Regions from separate parts of the Peribacillus sp. NPDC097264 genome, predicted to be linked through region 2. Evidence: riboswitches for the same ligand, from Rfam matches in the RefSeq annotation. Region 2 holds a riboswitch; each other region holds the start of a gene.
The links. A riboswitch is a leader RNA that binds a small molecule or an ion and turns the genes downstream of it on or off. The one in region 2 is predicted to bind S-adenosylmethionine.

Region 1: linked by a shared signal. The riboswitch ahead of ACQKL0_RS17285 (bifunctional homocysteine S-methyltransferase/methylenetetrahydrofolate reductase) and the one ahead of ACQKL0_RS00835 (methionine ABC transporter ATP-binding protein) in region 2 are both predicted to bind S-adenosylmethionine.
Region 3: linked by a shared signal. The riboswitch ahead of ACQKL0_RS09255 (YezD family protein) and the one ahead of ACQKL0_RS00835 (methionine ABC transporter ATP-binding protein) in region 2 are both predicted to bind S-adenosylmethionine.
Region 4: linked by a shared signal. The riboswitch ahead of mtnW (2,3-diketo-5-methylthiopentyl-1-phosphate enolase) and the one ahead of ACQKL0_RS00835 (methionine ABC transporter ATP-binding protein) in region 2 are both predicted to bind S-adenosylmethionine.

What each region holds. Positions count from the first base shown of each region.
Region 1 covers NZ_JBNNSR010000011.1:85,270-90,255, forward strand. Annotated here, with positions in the region: gene metH (methionine synthase) at 1-794, opposite strand, end outside; gene ACQKL0_RS17285 (bifunctional homocysteine S-methyltransferase/methylenetetrahydrofolate reductase) at 787-2,634, opposite strand; SAM riboswitch class I at 2,741-2,839, opposite strand; gene ACQKL0_RS17290 (MOSC domain-containing protein) at 2,951-3,592, opposite strand; gene ACQKL0_RS17295 (phosphatase PAP2 family protein) at 4,079-4,753, opposite strand; gene ACQKL0_RS17300 (Ku protein) at 4,844-4,986, opposite strand, start outside.
Region 2 covers NZ_JBNNSR010000001.1:156,689-161,674, reverse strand. Annotated here, with positions in the region: gene ACQKL0_RS00840 (O-acetylhomoserine aminocarboxypropyltransferase/cysteine synthase family protein) at 1-1,085, shown strand, start outside; SAM riboswitch class I at 1,198-1,309, shown strand; gene ACQKL0_RS00835 (methionine ABC transporter ATP-binding protein) at 1,454-2,488, shown strand; gene ACQKL0_RS00830 (methionine ABC transporter permease) at 2,481-3,149, shown strand; gene ACQKL0_RS00825 (MetQ/NlpA family ABC transporter substrate-binding protein) at 3,165-3,998, shown strand; gene sufC (Fe-S cluster assembly ATPase SufC) at 4,737-4,986, shown strand, end outside.
Region 3 covers NZ_JBNNSR010000005.1:85,252-90,237, forward strand. Annotated here, with positions in the region: gene ACQKL0_RS09235 (PLP-dependent aminotransferase family protein) at 1-245, opposite strand, end outside; gene pdxS (pyridoxal 5'-phosphate synthase subunit PdxS) at 377-1,264, shown strand; gene pdxT (pyridoxal 5'-phosphate synthase glutaminase subunit PdxT) at 1,267-1,860, shown strand; gene ssuE (NADPH-dependent FMN reductase) at 2,050-2,586, shown strand; SAM riboswitch class I at 2,827-2,934, shown strand; gene ACQKL0_RS09255 (YezD family protein) at 3,103-3,219, shown strand; gene ACQKL0_RS09260 (phosphoadenylyl-sulfate reductase) at 3,387-4,091, shown strand; gene sat (sulfate adenylyltransferase) at 4,119-4,986, shown strand, end outside.
Region 4 covers NZ_JBNNSR010000004.1:337,114-342,099, forward strand. Annotated here, with positions in the region: gene ACQKL0_RS08750 (carbon-nitrogen family hydrolase) at 5-787, opposite strand; gene ACQKL0_RS08755 (pyridoxal phosphate-dependent aminotransferase) at 888-2,072, shown strand; SAM riboswitch class I at 2,188-2,345, shown strand; gene mtnW (2,3-diketo-5-methylthiopentyl-1-phosphate enolase) at 2,502-3,734, shown strand; gene ACQKL0_RS08765 (2-hydroxy-3-keto-5-methylthiopentenyl-1-phosphate phosphatase) at 3,737-4,384, shown strand; gene ACQKL0_RS08770 (methylthioribulose 1-phosphate dehydratase) at 4,396-4,986, shown strand, end outside.

The sequences.
Region 1 (4,986 bases), on a different contig from region 2:
TGGTAATGCCCCTCCTCATCAGGCAATCCTGCATTTGGATAACAGCTAATCGCATTGTCGGATAGATCTGCTAGAGTACGGATATGGTCAATCATAAACTCTGGGCCTGTCGCACAGTTCAAACCGACAGCCAGAGGGTTCATATGCTCTACCGATAAATAAAATGCCTCTATGGACTGACCGGCTAACGTCGTTCCCATCGGCTCGATTGTTCCTGAAATCATTATCGGTACTTCCTTGCCAGTTTTAGCGATGGCCGATCTAATTCCAGAAAAGGCCGCCTTTACATTGAGCATATCTTGACAGGTTTCCACGAGTAATAAGTCTACCCCACCGTCTATAAGGCCAAGTGCCTGTTCCTCATATGAATCGGTCAATATATCGAAAGTCGTTCCACCTGTAACAGATAAAGTTTTTGTCGTTGGTCCCATGGAACCCGCTACATACCTGGGCCAATTATCACTTGAATATTTTTCACATGCTTTTACGGCAAGCTCTGCCGATACTTTATTAAGTTCATATGCAAGCGTGCTTAATTGATATTCTTCCAGCACTAAGCTTGTGGCACCAAAGGTATTAGTCTCTATAATATCGGCACCTGCCGCTAAATATTTTTCATGGATGGTTTGAATGATTTCAGGACGGGTTAACGATAAATACTCATTACACCCTTCGTATTGTTCTCCACCGAAATCCTCGGCCGTTAAATCTTCAGCTTGAATCATGGTGCCCATTGCTCCATCAAGAAGAAGAATCTTTGATTGTAATTGCACGTTAATTTCCCTTTTACTCATGTCCTGCCACCTCAGATGTTTGTTTACGATCATGATCCTTAATATATGTAGTAAGTTCCGCTGTCATTTCATAGCGTAAGAAAGGCGTTATTAAGTAAATTCCCTTGAACCTCTCTTGGGCTGCGTCTACCAATTCCCTTGCTATATTTATAGCTTCAATCCTTGATTTTACTGGATCAGCTCCCGCTGAGGCCATTGCTTTCCGTACACTGTCAGGTAATTTAATCCCCGGTATTTCATTATGGATGAATTCGGCATTCCTCGTACTGGTAAGGGGCATTATCCCCATGAAAATCGGTGTTTCCAAATGTTTTGTCGCCTGATAGACTTCTTCTATTTGTTCTACTGAATAAACTGGCTGTGTCAAAAACGAATGAGCACCGCAAGCGATTTTCTTTTCCATTCTCTGAACAGCCTTATCGAGATATTTCACATTTGGATTAAAAGCTGCGGAAATCTTGAAATTAGCCCGTTTCCCTAGACTTTGTCCGGAATAGGAGTAGCCCTCATTGAATTGCTTAACCAGACTTATCAAATCGAATGAAGATAAATCATAGACAGACGTTGCCCCCGGGAAATCACCAATCTTAGAAGGATCACCAGTGATAACTAAAACTTCATCCAGCCCGACTGTATGCAACCCCATTAAATGGGATTGCAATCCAATAAGATTTCGGTCCCTGCACGTAATATGGACCATCGGATTCACCCCTAATTCAGCCTTTAATAAATTGGCTAAGGTCGAATTCGATATCCTTGGTGAAGCAAGTGAATTATCAGCTAAAGTAATGGAATCCACCCCAGCTTTTTTCAAGGCTTCAGCTCCTGCCATAAACGTTTCGATTCCTAACTTTTTCGGTGGATCAAGCTCAACTAGGATCGTTCTATCCGTTTTTGCCTTTTCATGAAGAGCTAATTCTTGTTTTTGGTTATTCACTTCAATAATTTCTATATGTCGAGCTTTCGTAATTTTTTCCTTGACTGGCGCTAAAGTGCCAATCATTTCGTTCACAGCTTGTATATGTAGTGGTGTCGTACCACAGCAACCCCCTATAATGGTTGCTCCTTGTTTTCGTAATTCGAGTGCACTTGAACCGAAATATTCTGGTTCCGCTTTATAGACCAGTCTCCCATCCACATAATCTGGAAGACTTGCATTAGGATAGATGGCAATCGACGCCTGCATAGGCAATTTCACTTCTTCCAGTGCCCTTATCATATGATGGGGGCCCAGACGACAATTCACCCCAACCACATCTGCACCTAGGTACTCTAGCTTTTGAAAAGCTTCATTCAAATGAAATCCATTTTGAAGATTTCCAAGTTCATGCATCGATACATTTGCAATAATCGGCAGGTCCGTTTCCTTTTTAGCAATTTGAAGTACCGTTTCAAGCTCTTCAAAATCATAGAATGTTTCAAGAAGAATTCCATCGGGATCTTCCAGAAGCAAACTGTATAATTGTTCTCGAAAACCCCGTTTTATTTCTTCTATACTTAAATCCGATTTACGTATACTACGCTGGGCCCCAATTGTACCAAAAACATAAGCCTTCCCTTTCGCTACTTGTTTAGCAATGCTGACTCCTTGGCGATTGATCCGACTGACTTCTTCCTCCAGCCCATACCGTTTCAATTTATTGAAATTGGCACCATATGTATTGGTTTGCAGAATATCTGCACCCGCTTCTAAATAGGCCCTATGTATAGACTCAATTTTATCAGTATTGGTGCAATTTATTTCCTCATAACATTGATCGATTCCATAGGAGTACAACAACGTACCCATCGCGCCGTCTCCAACTAGCATTCTTTCCTTCAATTCACTACGAAAATCCAATTAGTACACCCTCTCTTAAAAACACTATGGTTTTTGTCAGTTTCTATGAGTGTGAGAGTAAAGAAAAAAAACCTTCTCAAAGAAGAAGGCTTTTTTCGAAACATTCTCCTCATCTATCAAGCTCTGCTTGCTGGATTTAGCACCTTTGCCTAGGCTGGTTGCTGAGGTTTCATCGGGCCAGTCCCTTCACCTCTCTCGATAAGATTTATTAAGTTTAATTTTCTAAACATTTCAAAATTTATTTATATTTAATTTACATGAATCATCTGATAATTTCAAGAGTATATTTATCATTTTTTCATTTTCTTCAGACTTTTTAACGATACATCCTTTTAGAAAGCAAGGCTCCCCATTCTTCCGACAAGGATTCAATGGAAAGCAAGGACATTGCCCCCTCCTCCCCATCACGCTTATGAAGGATGACATCCGTTGCATAAAGTACCGTAACCTTATCTTGAAGCCGATCCAATAACACGATATCATCTTGTTGGCCAATTACCCCTTCTTGTATAACCCTAGCAAAATAGCCAGTTAGATTAGTGTCCATCACCAATTTCAAAAACTCTGGCTCTTTGTTAAAGTGGGAGATGGTCGAGCAAGGAATACGCCCCTGTGTAATCTGAATAACGGTCCCGCCAATGCTATAGATATCGCCTATAAACGTTTGACGTTCAGTCATTCCAGCAATCGTCAAATTCTCCCCAAATGCAGGGATGGAAAGCTGCTTATTGAATGTTCGATTCCATAAATCATAATGCTCAAAGGGATAAAAACATAGTGCACGGTCAGGCCCTCCATGGAACTTTCTGTTACCCACTCCATCCCTATCAATCCCTGATTTTGTTACGGTGATATAGTCGATGGCCTTCTTATCCATTGCCGTTTTGATCTTTACCCCCGAAAGCTCCTCCTCTTTTGGCATCCCAATTTGAAGAGACATGATTTTACGATTTTCCATTGGACATCTTCCATTTCTTTTAAATTTCCAGATTGCAATAAAGAAACATTCTTTATATTCAATCTATTCAATTATTTGATTATACCAAAAAAAAAGCAATAACCTCTTTACTAGGTATAAAATTCGATGTGAAAAGAGAATGATATAAAAATAATCCCTTTGTTTTAGTAATTTAGTTGCTATTTCCAAATTAATTATGATAGAATATGAACACAATATATAGTCGAAAAAGACAATCCGTCGCCTATATGTTGATTCACGATTAATTTCCTCATTGTCGCTCTTTAGGGGGCGAATTTTTTTGTCTCCTTTTAAAAAGGGTGGAAAACTGTAGATCCTTACTAATTATTTATACCTAACAAGTAACTACCAAATTGAACAGGAGATCTTCTTTTAATGAAAATTTATAGGTGCGATCATTACTTTCCTCACAGTACACCACTTTTTTGATAATTTTGGTGATTTTCTTATGCCTTCATTTTCCCCTTAGCTTCTATTTTTTCGCCCCTTATATTCCAGGTATCGTAACAGCCATGCCGATATCGTTAGCCAAGCAGCTCCGGCAACAAAACCTGCCACAACATCGCTCGGGTAATGCACCCCTAGATAAATGCGGCTCCATCCAATGACCAATGAAGCCAAAAAAGCCAAAAACCATATAATGCCGTTCATATATTTACTTTTGACGATTCGTAAACATACAACTGCAATGCTTCCGTAAACGATAACCGAAGCCATAGAGTGACCACTAGGAAAACTATATCCGGAAACGGATAATAATGGAGCGATATCGGGTCTTTCCCTTTGAAAAAGATATTTTAGCCCCCAATTAAATACCCCACCCATTGCTGAAGTGATTATTAAGTATAAAGCAAGCTGTTTTCTTCTGTATAAGGCCAAAATCAAGGCAAATATACCAATTAGTACGACTATCCATGTCACCGACCCAAAAAATGTGAGCGTAGTCACAAAGCTGATAAATTGTTCACTAAAGGGCACTTGGATGAAATTGATAAGGATTTTATCAAATTCGATTAACTCCCCTTCCTTCAGTTCTTCCACAATTTCAATAAAAATGAAAAAATAAACTAGGATTAAACCAGCCATCATGGCAATATAAAGAAGTTTTTTTGAAATATGTATGCTAAAAAAGTTATGCATTCTCGGACACCACCTTTTCCCTCATTTACCACACTACCTCTAGGATAAAACAAAAAAAGCCTAAGCGATATGACTTCGCTCAGGCTTTTTTTACGCTTGTTTCTTTTTAGGCTCCGCTCTTTTGCGTGTCGTCTTTTTCTTTACAACCATTTTCTCCGGCTTCGTCCTGTCAATGGACGCTTGTAAAGCTGCCATTAAATCCGTCACATTATTGGCCACGGGTTCTTTAGATT
Region 2 (4,986 bases):
GGGGAATCGGTGGATTGGCAGTTGCAAGCGGCATGGCCGCTATATCCCTTTCCATCCTTAATATCGCTGGTATGGGGGATGAAATCGTTTCTGCTTCAACACTGTACGGCGGGACCTATAATTTATTTGAAAATACACTCCCTAAATACGGAATCAAAGTGAAATTCGTCTCACCTGATGATCCGGAAAATTTCAAACGGGCAATCACTCCACGAACGAAGGCCATATTTGCCGAAACAATCGGCAACCCAAGCTTAAGGGTTCTTGATATCGAAAAAGTGGCGGAAATAGCCCACGAAGCAGGGATACCTCTTATCATCGATAACACTTTCGCAACGCCGTATCTGTGCCGACCAATAGACTTTGGGGCGGATATTGTCATCCATTCAGCTACAAAGTGGCTATTGGGTAACGGTACGACATTAGGGGGAGTCATCATCGACGGTGGTAAATTCGATTGGAATTCGCCTAATTATCCAGGCTTTACGGAACCTGACCCTAGTTATCATGGACTTGTCTATTCCGAAGCGGTAGGGCCTGCTGCCTTTATCACGAAAGCGCGTGTGCAATTGCTTCGGGATTTGGGACCGACGTTAAGTGCTCAAAGTGCATTCCAGTTCACGCTTGGCCTGGAAACGCTCCATGTCAGGATGAAGGAACACCTGTTGAATACGAGGACAGTCATTCAATACTTGGAGAACCATCCGGCAGTCTCATGGGTTTCTTATCCGGGTAACGATGATCATCCCGATAAAGCCCTTGTGGATAAATATTTGCCTAAGGGAGCCGGATCTGTGGTGACGTTTGGAATTAAGGGTGGACGTGAAGCAGGTTCCACACTCATCAATTCGGTAGAGTTATGGTCGCATGTCGCCAATGTCGGGGATGCTAAAAGCCTAATCATCCACCCAGCAAGTACAACTCACCAGCAATTGAATGATGCAGGACTGGTCAAGGCCGGTGTCAGCGCCGACCAGGTTCGCCTTTCAATCGGTATTGAAAATGTAGACGATTTACTTGAAGATCTAGAGCAAGCGATTGAAAAAGCGACGAATATCGTGTCAGTGAATTCTCAAAGAGTTTAATGGAGAAACAGGTACACCCTAGGATTTTACATTGCACTCCTTTTTTATCTGTGTTAAAATTTCAGACATAGTAAAGTGAATGTTAAGACAAAAAAGAATAGTCCATATATAGCTCTTATCAAGAGAGGTGGAGGGATGTGCCCGTTGAAACCCGGCAACCGACAAGGATTTTCCTTGGAAAGGTGCCAATTCACACAAAGCGTAGAGGCTTTGGGAGATGAGAGGAAGGCCTGCTTTTCCCTGCCTTTCTGCTCATGCAGAAGGGCTTTTTCTATTTTCTTTGAATCATAGAGGATAGATTCATCAGGAGGCCATAAAAATAAATCGACTAAATTCATAGGCTTAATTGGATAAAGAGGTGAGCATACATGATTACATTGTCAAACGTCAGTAAACTTTTTCGAACAGGAAAAGGAAATAGCGAAACGATTCATGCCGTGAATAGTGTGAATTTAGAAATAAATAAAGGCGAGATTTTCGGAGTCATCGGATACAGTGGGGCTGGCAAGAGTACGCTCATACGTATGCTGAATGGGTTGGAACGGCCTACTGAGGGCTCCGTGAACGTTGCGGGAAATGAAGTTTCAACAATTAAAGGGTCTAAGCTTCGTAAAGCCCGTCAAGAGATTAGCATGATTTTTCAGCATTTTAATCTCTTGTGGTCAAGGACCGTTCAAGAAAATATATCCTTTCCTCTGGAAATTGCGGGCATCTCCAAGCAAGAACGCATCAAGCGCGTCAATGAACTCATTAAGTTAGTTGGATTGGAAGGAAGAGAAAAAGCGTATCCATCGCAGCTAAGTGGTGGACAGAAGCAAAGGGTGGGAATAGCGAGGGCTCTTGCCAATAACCCGAAAGTGCTTTTGTGTGATGAGGCCACGTCCGCTCTAGATCCCCAGACAACCGATTCCATCCTGGAATTGCTTGTGGATATAAATCAACGCCTTGGTTTAACCATTGTCTTGATTACACATGAGATGCATGTCATTCGGAAGATTTGCAATCGAGTGGCTGTGATGGAAAGTGGACGGGTAGTCGAACAGGGAGCTGTCCTGGAAGTATTCAGAAACCCTAAAGAACAGATGACTAAGCGTTTTGTTCAGCAGGTGACAGAACCAGAAGAGACAAAAGAAACGATGGAGCATTTGTTTGAACGGTATCCAGCAGGAAAAGTGATTCAACTGACATTCGTGGGGGATCATGCAGAAAGCCCGTTGATCACAAAATTGGTACGTAATTTTGAGTTGGATGTGAACATTGTCCAGGGGAAAATATCACAAACGAGAAGCGGCTCATATGGAACATTGTTCATCCACCTTGATGGCAGTGAAGATGAAATGCTCCGCGCAATCGAATTCATAAAAGCACAGCAGGTAGGCGTGGAGGTGATTACTCATGCTTGAAGAATTATTGCCGAATGTAGATTGGGAAGACATCATAGAAGCGACGAAAGAAACGCTGTATATGACAAGTATTTCAGTTGTAGCGACCTTTTTTATAGGGATACTATTGGGGTTGCTTCTGTTTTTAACAGGCAAGGGGAATATGTGGGAGAATCGGGGCGTTAACGGTGTGTTAAGTGCTTTCGTTAATATTTTCCGTTCGATTCCATTCCTTATCTTGATTGTATTATTAATTCCGTTCACCAAATTACTTGTCGGTAGCATGATTGGTGAGAATGCGGCATTACCAGCACTCATTATCGGTGCAGCACCATTTTATGCGCGGATGGTCGAAATCGGCCTTCGTGAGATTGATAAAGGCGTGATTGAAGCGGCTAAATCAATGGGAGCCAAAACCAGCACCATCATTTATAAGGTCCTCCTTCCAGAATCGATGCCGGCCCTTATATCAGGCATCACGGTAACATCGATTGCATTGGTTGGATACACGGCAATGGCAGGTGTCATCGGGGCTGGTGGATTGGGTAACTTAGCCTATCTGGACGGTTATCAACGGAATCACAACGACGTTACCCTGGTAGCGACGATTGTCATATTAATTATTGTCTTCATCATACAGATTATCGGTGATGTGATTACTTCTAAATTGGATAAAAGATAAGGGGAGATGAAAAGGATGAAAAAGTTTTTAGGGATTGCATTCGTTCTAGTTTTATCAATTGCATTGGCGGCTTGCGGAACGGATAAAGAGAAAGATACAGGTAGTGGCGATGATACGAAGAAGTTAGTGGTGGGTGCATCGAATGTACCACATGCAGAGATTCTTGAAAAAGCGATTCCTCTTCTTAAAGAAAAAGGCATTGAATTGGAAGTGGAAACATTCCAAGACTATATCTTGCCAAACAAGGCTTTGAACAATAAAGAACTGGACGCGAACTACTTCCAGCACATTCCTTATTTAGAATCTCAAATTAAGGAAAATGGATATGATTTTGTTAATGCAGGCGGCATCCATATTGAACCAATTGCTTTGTATTCACAAAAATATAAAAGCATTGATAAGCTTCCAGAAGGAGCAACAATCATTTTAAGCAGCTCTGTTGCAGACCATGGACGTGCCTTATCACTTTTAGAAAAGAATGGCCTGATTACTCTTAAAGAAGGCATTGATAAAACGACAGCTACAGTAAAAGATATTGTCGAGAATAAGAAGAACATTAAATTCGATGCAGATTATGAAGCGGCATTACTTCCGAAGATCTATGAAAGCGGCGAAGGAGATGCGGTCCTAATCAACTCTAACTATGCAATCGACGCTGGCTTGAATCCACTTAAAGATTCCATTGCAATAGAAGATTCTGAATCACCATATGTGAACGTGATCGCTGTTAATAAAGGTGACGAAGACAAAGAAGAAATCAAGACGCTTGTGGAAGTATTACATTCCAAAGAAATTCAAGATTTCATTCTTGAGGAATATGAGGGTGCAGTCGTACCTGCAAAGGAATAAAGCAACGAAAGACGACCTGGATTTCCAGGTCGTTTTTAAGTTGGGGTTTAAAGTTGAAAGCAAAGGGTATAGAATAGACGAAGAAACAAAATGATTCACAAATTTGAAAGGATGGTTCACTATCAATACTTTAGATTTAAACGTAACGAGCGAAATGGAAAAAGCTATGCAGTTATCACATGGGGTTGGGTACAGTGAATACAGCAGAAATTTAGACCTTCGTATCGAGGTTGAAAAAGTAAGAGATAGGGAACATGAGCAATGCAATAAAATGGTTCTGGAATTACAACGTAAAATCCACGGATAAGCATATATTAGAGTCTTTCAAAAATCGGTCTGTAGAGGTAAAATGAAAAGTGATCTGTTGTACGTACCGGATCCTGCTCATTACTCCTGCAGATCGATTTTTTTCATGATAAGGGCCAACCGTCTTCCCCTTGAACTTTTCGGGAATATCTTATTATGAATGGAATCCCGAATAATTAGCTAACATTAACGAAAACTAAAATAAGGGCATATTTGCAGTGAAAAGCCTTTATACGGTCGTTTTATAACAATAGGGCAGGTTTCCACTCCCTAGCGAGTAAAAACCTCCATCTATATTAGTTGATTCTAAATTGGATTTGTTATAAAATTGTAATGAGAATAAAGTGAGAATGATTTTTTGAAAACTATAGACAAGAAAGTGATTTTCACTTTCTGTAATAAAATAGGAATTAAGTTCACGGAGGTATTATTATGTCAGGTTCAACATTAACGGTAAAAGATCTTCATGTATCAATAGAAGGCAAAGAAATTTTAAAAGGGGTTAACCTGGAAGTAAAAGGCGGAGAAATCCATGCAATCATGGGGCCGAACGGAACAGGTAAATCCACTTTATCTTCAGCAATCATGGGTCACCCTAAATATGAAGTAACAAGCGGAAGCATCAGTTTTGATGGTGAAGACGTATTGGAAATGGAAGTTGACGAACGTGCTCGTGTTGGTC
Region 3 (4,986 bases), on a different contig from region 2:
GAAGTTTGAATGTAATACCCTTTTCGTGGGATGACTTCAACATAGCCTTCAGCACATAATTGCTCATATGCTGTCTCGACAGTATTTTGACTGATGTGGAGAAATTCGGCTAGTTTCCGTTTTGAAGGCAACTTTGTACCAAAAGGGAGCCGCCCATTTACAATTTCCGTTTTTATGTGTGAATATAACTGTTCATATAATGGCACTTCATCCATACGGTTTAAATTACATGCTAGCATATCCATTTTTTTACCGCCCTTTTCGTGGTTTCTATCTGACCCTATCATTTTCATTAAAACTGACACTTTCAATGTGGTCAACTATTTCTTATACTAATGAACAAATCTTAATTATGCAAATATTAGGGGGAAGAAGAATGGAAAAGCTTGTAGGAACCGATACAGTTAAAAGAGGAATGGCGCAGATGCAAAAGGGTGGCGTAATCATGGATGTCATAAATGCAGAGCAAGCAAGAATTGCTGAAGCGGCGGGGGCGGTGGCTGTCATGGCTCTTGAGAGGGTACCATCAGATATTCGTGCTGCAGGCGGTGTGGCAAGGATGGCCGACCCAAGGATCGTGGAGGAAGTGATGAAAGCTGTTTCGATCCCAGTGATGGCTAAAGCAAGGATCGGTCATATTGTGGAAGCGAGAATCTTGGAATCCATGGGAGTGGATTACATTGATGAAAGTGAAGTACTGACTCCGGCCGATGAAGAATATCATATTTTGAAAAGCGATTATATAGTACCTTTTGTATGTGGTTGCCGGGATTTAGGGGAAGCCTCCCGACGTATCGGCGAAGGGGCCTCGATGCTTCGGACGAAGGGAGAACCTGGGACAGGGAACATTGTGGAAGCTGTACGGCATATGAGAAAAGTTCAATCTCAAATTCGTAAAGTATGCATGCTGAGCGAGGATGAATTAATGACTGAAGCAAAAAGTATTGGTGCTTCTTATGAAGTTCTGAAGGAAATCCGGCGCACAGGGAAATTACCTGTAGTAAACTTTGCAGCAGGTGGAATTGCGACTCCTGCAGATGCCGCCCTGATGATGGAACTTGGGGCAGACGGTGTATTTGTGGGCTCAGGAATCTTCAAATCGGAAAATCCCGATAAATTCGCTGCTGCCATCGTACAAGCAACTACATACTTCACCGATTATGATTTAATAGGCAAGTTGTCTAAAGAATTGGGAAGCGCGATGAAAGGAATTGATATTTCTAAGTTGGCCCCAGCTGAGAGAATGCAGGAGCGTGGATGGTAAACATGGTAACCATAGGTGTTTTAGGTTTGCAGGGTGCTGTAGATGAACATATGAACCAAATCAAGGAAGCCGGTGAGCATGCGATATTAGTTAAGAACCCAGAACAGTTAAAGGATATCGATGGCCTAATCATTCCGGGTGGAGAAAGCACCACTATGAGAAAACTAATGGACCATTATGGTTTCATGGAGCCGATTACGGCATTTTTCGAACAAAAAAAACCGATTTTCGGTACTTGCGCAGGGATGGTATTAGTGGCAAAGGAAATGGTTAGTTTGGAACATCCCCATCTTGGTTTTATCAATATTACAGTGAATAGAAATGGTTTTGGTCGTCAGAGGGAAAGTTTTCAAGCACCCCTTATAGTTAAAGGAATGGAAGAACCTTTCATGGGTGTCTTTATCAGAGCACCTTTTGCCGTTGGCGTAGGTGAAGATGTGGAGATATTAGCAAATTATGACGGGAAAGTAGTGGCGGCTAGACAAGAACAGGTTCTTGTCAGTTCGTTTCATCCAGAACTGACCGGTGATCAACGATTTATACAACTTTTTTTAAAAATGGTGAAAGACTCAATCAATAGAGTTGAAAAGCTCTAAAAATCCTGCCCTAACGGGGCAGGATTTTTAGTCAATGGCATAATACGATTCTTATTAGTGTTTCAAAAATATAAATTCCAATTAAGTTACTTGACTTTTATTTTTCTGATAATTAAGATAATTAATTGAAGTTGCTTAACTGGAAAGGACCCAGATCCTTTGCAGATTTTACATACAGGAGGAATAGATATGAGCGAAATTATAATTTTATCAGGCAGCCCTGCTATACCATCAAGAACAGATATTTCATTAAAATATATCCAAACGTTGGTGGAAAAAGAAGGATTTACAACGAACTATCATTCTATTACCGAGTTTTCTGCAAACGACTTATTCCAAGGTCGTTATGATAGCGAGGATATTCTAAGACTTTCAGAAAAGATTAAGCAAGCTAATGGTATCATTATTGGTTCACCTGTCTATAAGGCATCTTATACAGGAGTGTTGAAAGCTCTAATTGATTTATTACCCGAGGGCGCGTTTAAGGATAAGCCAGTTTTGCCCATAATGGTTGGGGGAAGCAACAGGCATTTATTGGCTATAGATTATGCGCTGAAACCTCTTATATCAATATTAAAAGGGGAACCGATGCAGGGGTTATACTTTGTGGATAAAGAAATCGATAAGCAGAATCCAAAACATCCGATTAAGGAAGTGGAATTACTTGATCGTACAAAGAGTCAAGTAAAGGAATTTGTAGAAGCCATACAAAAAAGAAGAAATTGATGATTTCTTCTTTTTATCTTGACCCTTCCCATCAACGAGTTAAGTTATAGGCTACTTTAAAGGTTTATTCAAGCTTGTTCAGGATGAATGAACCTTTTTTACTGGCTTAACAAATCACTGTAACAAACTTGAACTATTTGTGTATAATAATTGAAGTTAAACCAAAATATTAAACCAAGTTAATTTATATGAAAACTCCATTGACAATGATTTGATATGTGTTAATATTTAAAATAATAAAACTTATCAAGAGCGACGGAGGGATTTGGCCCTTTGAAGTCCAGCAACCTGCATCATGAATGCAAGGTGCTACATCCAACAAAATGTCATCATTTTGGAAGATAAGGTAAATAAGATTACCTTATCAATCTTTCCATCTTGGCATGGAAGGATTTTTCTGATTGATTTTATTAATTTGGGGGAATTCATTTACAAGCTGATCATCTTACGACAAGCTAGTCGACGAGTTTTCTTAAAGGAGGAATAGCCTTGGAAAAGGAAAATCAGCTGGGGGAAATATTTGAAAGGCTGCAAGAAATGCTAAAAACTATGAAATATGGATCCATAACCCTTATCGTTCAGGACGGTAAGGTTATACAAATGGAAAGAAACGAAAAATTGAGAATTAAATAAATGGACTGCTGACTAGAAAACTAGAGGTGGATTTAGCTGATATAAATAGGAAACTATTGGTTAAAGCCGCCTTTTTCATTATAAGAAATGGTGTTTCAAAGGCTTTCAAAGATATCTGCTGTACCATAGGGTGATTCTTAAAAGGGGGTATAGAGTTGGCAGAGCTAGTGGACTATGAAAATATTGATACAGCGACATTACCTTCGTTCCCGGAAGATAGCGATACAAAAGGCGCGTTAGAAGTATTGGAATGGGCAAATTCAGAGTACGGAGATAAACTCATTTATGCCTGTAGTTTTGGGATTGAAGGAATTGTACTGACAGATTTGCTGGCAAAGGTTAATCCTTCCGCCAAAATCGTATTCTTGGATACGGATGTTCATTTCGCTGAGACTTACCAATTAATCGAACAAGTGAAAAATCGTTACCCACGGCTTTCCATTGTAATGAAGAAACCGGAAATGACATTGGAAGAACAAGCCGCTGAATTTGGTGATGAATTATGGCTTCATGACTCAAATCAATGCTGTAACATCCGCAAAATTACGCCGCTCACTGAAGTATTATCAACAGCGACGGCTTGGCTCTCGGGACTGCGCAGGGAGCAATCGGAAACCCGTGCATTGACTGAATATATAAACAAGGACAACAAATTCAAATCTATCAAAATTTGTCCGCTCATTCATTGGACATGGAAAGATGTATGGCGTTATGCGCATAAAAATGGCTTACCATATAATGTGCTTCATGATAATGGATATCCAAGTATTGGCTGTAAAACATGTACAGCACCTGCCATTAATGCTGATGATCTTCGTTCAGGACGATGGCAAGGTGCCCAAAAAACAGAATGCGGATTACATTTATCATAATTATAAAAAATTCAGGGGGAAATCAGCATGACCATTAGCTTGCCGCACGGAGGAACATTAATCAATCGCTTTGAACCAGACTATGATTTAACTAAAATAGAACAATCCGTTGAAATTGATGAAATCTCATTAAGCGACTTGGAACTTATAGGGACTGGAGCATACAGCCCCATTGAGGGATTCTTTTCAAAAGAAGACTATCAAACAGTAGTAAAGGATATGAGGCTTAGCAGCGGGCATGTCTGGAGTATTCCTATTACATTACCACTTTCCGCTGATGTGGCAAACGCTCTTACAATCGGAGAAGAAGTAAAGTTAACTCATGAGGGCCAAACTTATGGAGTCCTTGCCGTTTCCGATATATTTACACCTGATAAGCAAGTGGAGGCAACTTTAGTTTATCAAACGGATGATGAGAATCACCCAGGTGTAAAAAATCTATATAATCGTGGCGATGTATATGTAGGTGGTAAAATCAAGCTTATTAAACGGATCGAGCGTCCATTATTCGAGGATCATTATTTAGACCCAGTTGATACCCGAAAAACATTTGAAGAAAAAGGGTGGAAAACGGTTGTCGGTTTCCAAACAAGAAACCCCGTTCACCGTGCCCATGAATATATTCAAAAAACAGCATTGGAGATAGTGGATGGATTATTCTTAAACCCATTAGTTGGTGCCACGAAGTCCGATGACATTCCTGCTGACGTTCGGATGGAAAGCTATAAAGTATTACTTGAAAAGTATTATCCAAAGGACCGTGTCTCACTTGCGGTATTCCCAGCAGCCATGCGATATGCAGGACCTAGAGAAGCGATTTTTCATGCAATGGTTCGTAAAAACTACGGATGTACTCACTTCATTGTCGGACGCGACCATGCAGGTGTGGGCGATT
Region 4 (4,986 bases), on a different contig from region 2:
TAAATTAATAAAACTCGGGCCGCCGATCTTCGAAAACGGGTATTTTATTTCTTGCTTCTCCTACTTTTTCTAAGTCAAGGGTGCCGAGTAGAAGTTCTTTTTCTTCACCAGCCTCACAAATGATTTCTCCCCACGGGTCGATGATGATGGAATGTCCGGCAAAATGATTATTTCGGTCAGAACCGGAACGATTCACAGCCACAACGAATGCTTGATTTTCGATTGCCCTGCTGATTAACAGTGCCCTCCAATGATGGAGCCTAGGCTTTGGCCACTCGGCGGTCACGAAGATAACCTCCGCACCTCGTACCGTATGGGCCCGTTGCCATTCTGGAAAACGGATATCATAGCAAATGAATCCGGCGCAAATCTTTTCATCGAGGGAGAATAAGCCATCTTTTTTGCCAGGTTGTAAGTAATGGTGTTCATCCATCAATTGAAACAGATGGAGTTTATCATATTCTTTAACCAGTTTGCCTTCTTTATCGATGATGAGCATTGTGTTATAGATGCCTTCCTTAGTTTTCTTTGCAATCGAGCCACCGATTATGTTAATGTGGTGTTTTTTTGCAAGGGCTTTTAGAAAGGTAATGGTTTGTGCTGCTTCTTCGTCTGCAATTTCATGTAATCTCGTTAAGTCATAGCCGGTTGTCCATAGTTCCGGCAGCATGACGATGTCCGGTTTAGACTGTACAGCTTTTTCAATCCATTGTTTTGCCACCTGGAAATTTATATCTGGCTGTCCAAAGGCAATGTCCATTTGTAAACAGGCGATTTTCCATTTCATCATTTAAAACCTCCATATGTAAAAAAGTACTTTACAAGATTAAGATAAACATATATCATTTGTGACTATAATTTCAAGAAATTTCAGAGAAGGTGCAAAGATGGTGCAATTCGAAAAATCCAGACTTCTTCAAGAGCTTCCAAAGCAGTTTTTTGCTTCTTTAGTCGAAAAAGTTAATAACATAACATCAGAAGGCAAGGATGTCATTAATCTTGGGCAGGGAAATCCAGACCAACCGACTCCTGAACATATCGTGAAGAGCCTGCAGACAGCAGCAGGAAATTCCATGAATCATAAATATTCTCCTTTTAGGGGGCTTCCCTATTTAAAAGAAGCTGCGGCCCTCTTTTATGAACGTGAATATGGCGTCAAGCTAGATCCTAAAACGGAAGTGGCGATTCTTTTCGGTGGAAAGGCTGGTCTAGTCGAATTACCGCAATGCTTGTTGAATCCAGGCGATACAATTTTAGTGCCTGATCCGGGCTATCCAGATTACCTGTCAGGTGTAGCGTTAGCCCAAGCTAAAACGGAAATTATGCCCTTGACCGAAGAAAATGATTTTCTTCCCGATTATAAGGAAATAGATAAAGAGGTTTTTGACAAAGCGAAGATGATGTTCTTGAATTATCCCAATAATCCCACAGGAGCATCGGCGTCAGCAGAATTCTTCGAAGAAACGGTTTCCATGGCAAAAGAACACTCGATATGTGTGGTCCATGATTTCGCATATGGTGCAATTGGGTTCGATGGGAAAAAACCGGTAAGCTTCCTTCAAGCAGAAGGATCAAAAGAAGTGGGGATAGAAATTTACACCCTTTCTAAAACATATAACATGGCGGGGTGGAGGGTTGGCTTTGCGGTTGGCAACCAGAGTGTCATCGAATCGCTTGAATTATTGCAGGATCATCTTTACGTCAGCCTTTTTCCCGCAATACAAGAAGCCACGGCATGCGCCTTACTGGATTCACAAGAGTGTGTGAAGGAACTCGTGAACATGTACGAAGGACGACGAAATGTATTTATCGAAGGGTTACGATCCATTGGATGGGATGTACAGGCTCCAGATGCTTCCTTCTTTGCTTGGCTAAAGGTCCCTGAAGGATATACTTCAGCGAGCTTTGCAGATCATTTACTGGCACATGCCCATGTAGCAGTTGCACCAGGAAATGGTTTCGGTGAATTTGGTGAAGGATACGTCAGGGTGGGACTTCTCACTTCAGAAGACAGACTCCAAGAAGCGGTAGAAAGAATTCGTACATTGAATATATTCAAAGAAAATCAGTGAGATATTGAATAGTTTGAACATTATACCTATTGACAAAGTATGAATTGCGTGAAAGAATATAAAAAAGAATTCTAAATTTTTAGTTAAGATACATAAACGAAAATATAATAGCATTTTCTTATTTTGAGCAGGTGGAGGGACTAGCCCGATGAAGCCCAGCAACCGACTGTAATACCATTGTGAAATGGGGCGGAGATAATACCGCCGGATCATTTTATTGATTCCGTAAGGCACGGTGCTAATTCTTGCAGCTATAGAGCTGGGAGATAAGAAGATGGCTTTTTCAAAGCCTCTTCTTTAGGAAGGGGCTTTTACATTTTTAACAGAGAATTGGAGTGCAACTTTGTTCGCAGATGGTTAGAAGCTTGTTAAAGGAAAGACCAACAATGACAACTTTAAGAATGACTTTTACGTATTGGGAGTGATCAGATGAGCGAAATAATCGCTACGTATTTACTTCATGACTTCAAAGGAGAGCATGAGAAAAAAGCAGAAGGCATTGCTTTAGGATTGACTGTAGGGACATGGACTGAACTTCCTCACTTGGTGCAACAGCAACTGGAAAAACATAAAGGTAGGGTAGTTTCCGTAACACCCCTTCCCGAAGAAGAGCGAGTTAATCTCTATTTCGGTCAAAAAGTGTACCGTTCAACAATCAGGATTGCCTACCCGGCAGGTAATTTTTCTAATGATCTACCGGCTATCTTGACGACAGTATTTGGTAAATTGTCATTGGATGGGGAAATCAAATTGATGGATTTGGACTTTGTCGGCGATATTCAAAAAGCCTTTCCAGGTCCTCGATTCGGAATTAGTGGGATCAGGGAAAAAATTGATGTGTTTGACCGCCCCCTAGTGATGAGTATTTTTAAAGGTGTGTTAGGTCGAGACCTTGCCTTTCATAATGAACAATTGGAGCAACAGGCATTGGGAGGAGTCGATCTTGTCAAGGACGATGAGATTCTTTTTGACCAAGATCAGACGCCTTTCATCAATAGAGTCAAAACCGGAAAGGCCATTTTGAAAGGTATCTATGAGACAACGGGACATCGAACCTTATATGCTGTGAACCTGTCAGGAAAAACACTAGAACTATTGGATAAAGCTGAACTGGCAGCCGAAGCCGGCGCAGATGCCTTGTTATTTAATGTTCATACATATGGATTGGATGTTCTACAGGCTTTACGCGAAAATGACCGGATCAACTTACCGATCATGGCTCATCCGGCATATAGCGGAGCATTAGCTTCATCTTCATTTTATGGACTCAGCTATCCGCTTCTCCTTGGAAAACTGGTGAGGATATCAGGTGCAGATTTATCCCTCTTTCCCTCTCCATACGGAAATGTGGCACTCGATAAAGCAGAGACATTGGCGATTGCTGAAGGATTGACGAGAAATGAAGCATCTTGGAAAAGGACTTTCCCGGTTCCATCGGCAGGTATCCATCCTGGCATGGTTCCAGATCTCATCAAGGATTTTGGGATAGAAAGTGTGATCAATGCTGGTGGGGGCGTCCATGGTCATCCGGATGGTGCAAAAGGCGGAGCTAAGGCCTTCCGTTCCGCAGTAGAAGCTGTCCTTTCCGGAAAATCATTGTCAATCGCGGCTGAGGAAGATGAGGCACTTCAAAAAGCACTGGCCCTATGGGGAGGGCTATAATCATGGTCAAACCGATCATTTTCTGTGATTTTGATGGAACGATCACCAACTCGGATAATATCATCTCAATCATGAAGAAGTTTGCCCCGCCCGGCTGGGAGGCATTAAAAGATGGTGTTCTTCAGCAAAAAATCAGCATTTCCCACGGTGTAGGGGAAATGTTTTCCCTGCTGGATAGCGATTTAAAGGAGGACATCATTCAATATGTGAAGGAGACAGCGGGTATTCGCCAAGGGTTCAGTGATTTTGTGGAATTTACAAAAAAATCAGATATTCCTCTCTATATTGTCAGTGGTGGAATGGACTTTTTCGTTGAACCTCTTTTGAATGACCTCTTACCTGTAGAGAATGTCTACTGTAATCATGCCGACTTCAGTCAGGAAGAAATTATGATTGAGTGGCCGTATACTTGTGATGACCAATGTAATCATGGGTGTGGTTGCTGTAAACCTACGATTATGAGAAAGCTTTCTACAAAGGATCAGTATAAATTGGTGATTGGAGATTCCGTTACCGACTTTGAAGCGGCTAAACAGGCAGATTTTGTTATTGCCCGTGACAGGCTCCTTGAAAAGTGCCGCACAGAAGCCATTCCCCATAAAGAGTTTGAAACTTTCCATGATGTGATTGATATTCTAAAAAAAATGTAGGAGGTGTAAGGGTGACAGCTTCAAAAGAGTGGCAGGAACTAGCGCAAATAAAGGGAGAACTAGCCGAGAGAGATTGGTTCATGGGGACGAGTGGAAATTTATCGATCCGTGAGGCTAATAGCCCTTCTTTTTATATAACCGCAAGTGGCAAGGATAAACGCAAGCAGACAGATTCCGATTTTATTTTGGTGGATTTGTCAGGAAAACCAGTCGAAATGACCGAGCTCAGACCTTCCGCTGAAACTCTTCTTCATACAGAGATTTATCGGAAAACGGATGCCAATTGCGTCCTCCATGTCCATACAGTAGAAAATAACGTGATTTCCGAGTTATATAGTGAAGTTGGGGAAGTGACTTTTTGTCATCATGAAATTATCAAGGCTACTGGACGATGGCAGGAAGATGCAGAATTGAAGATACCCATCATCCATAACCATGCAGATATTCCGTTGTTGGCTGAGACATTCAGTCCCCATGTCGATGCAGACTCGGGGGCGGTGCTTATCAGAAATCATGGTATAACCGTATGGGGAAAAAGCGGGTTGGAAGCAAAAAAAATCTTAGAAGCATGTGAATTTCTGTTTCAATATCAGCTGTTACTT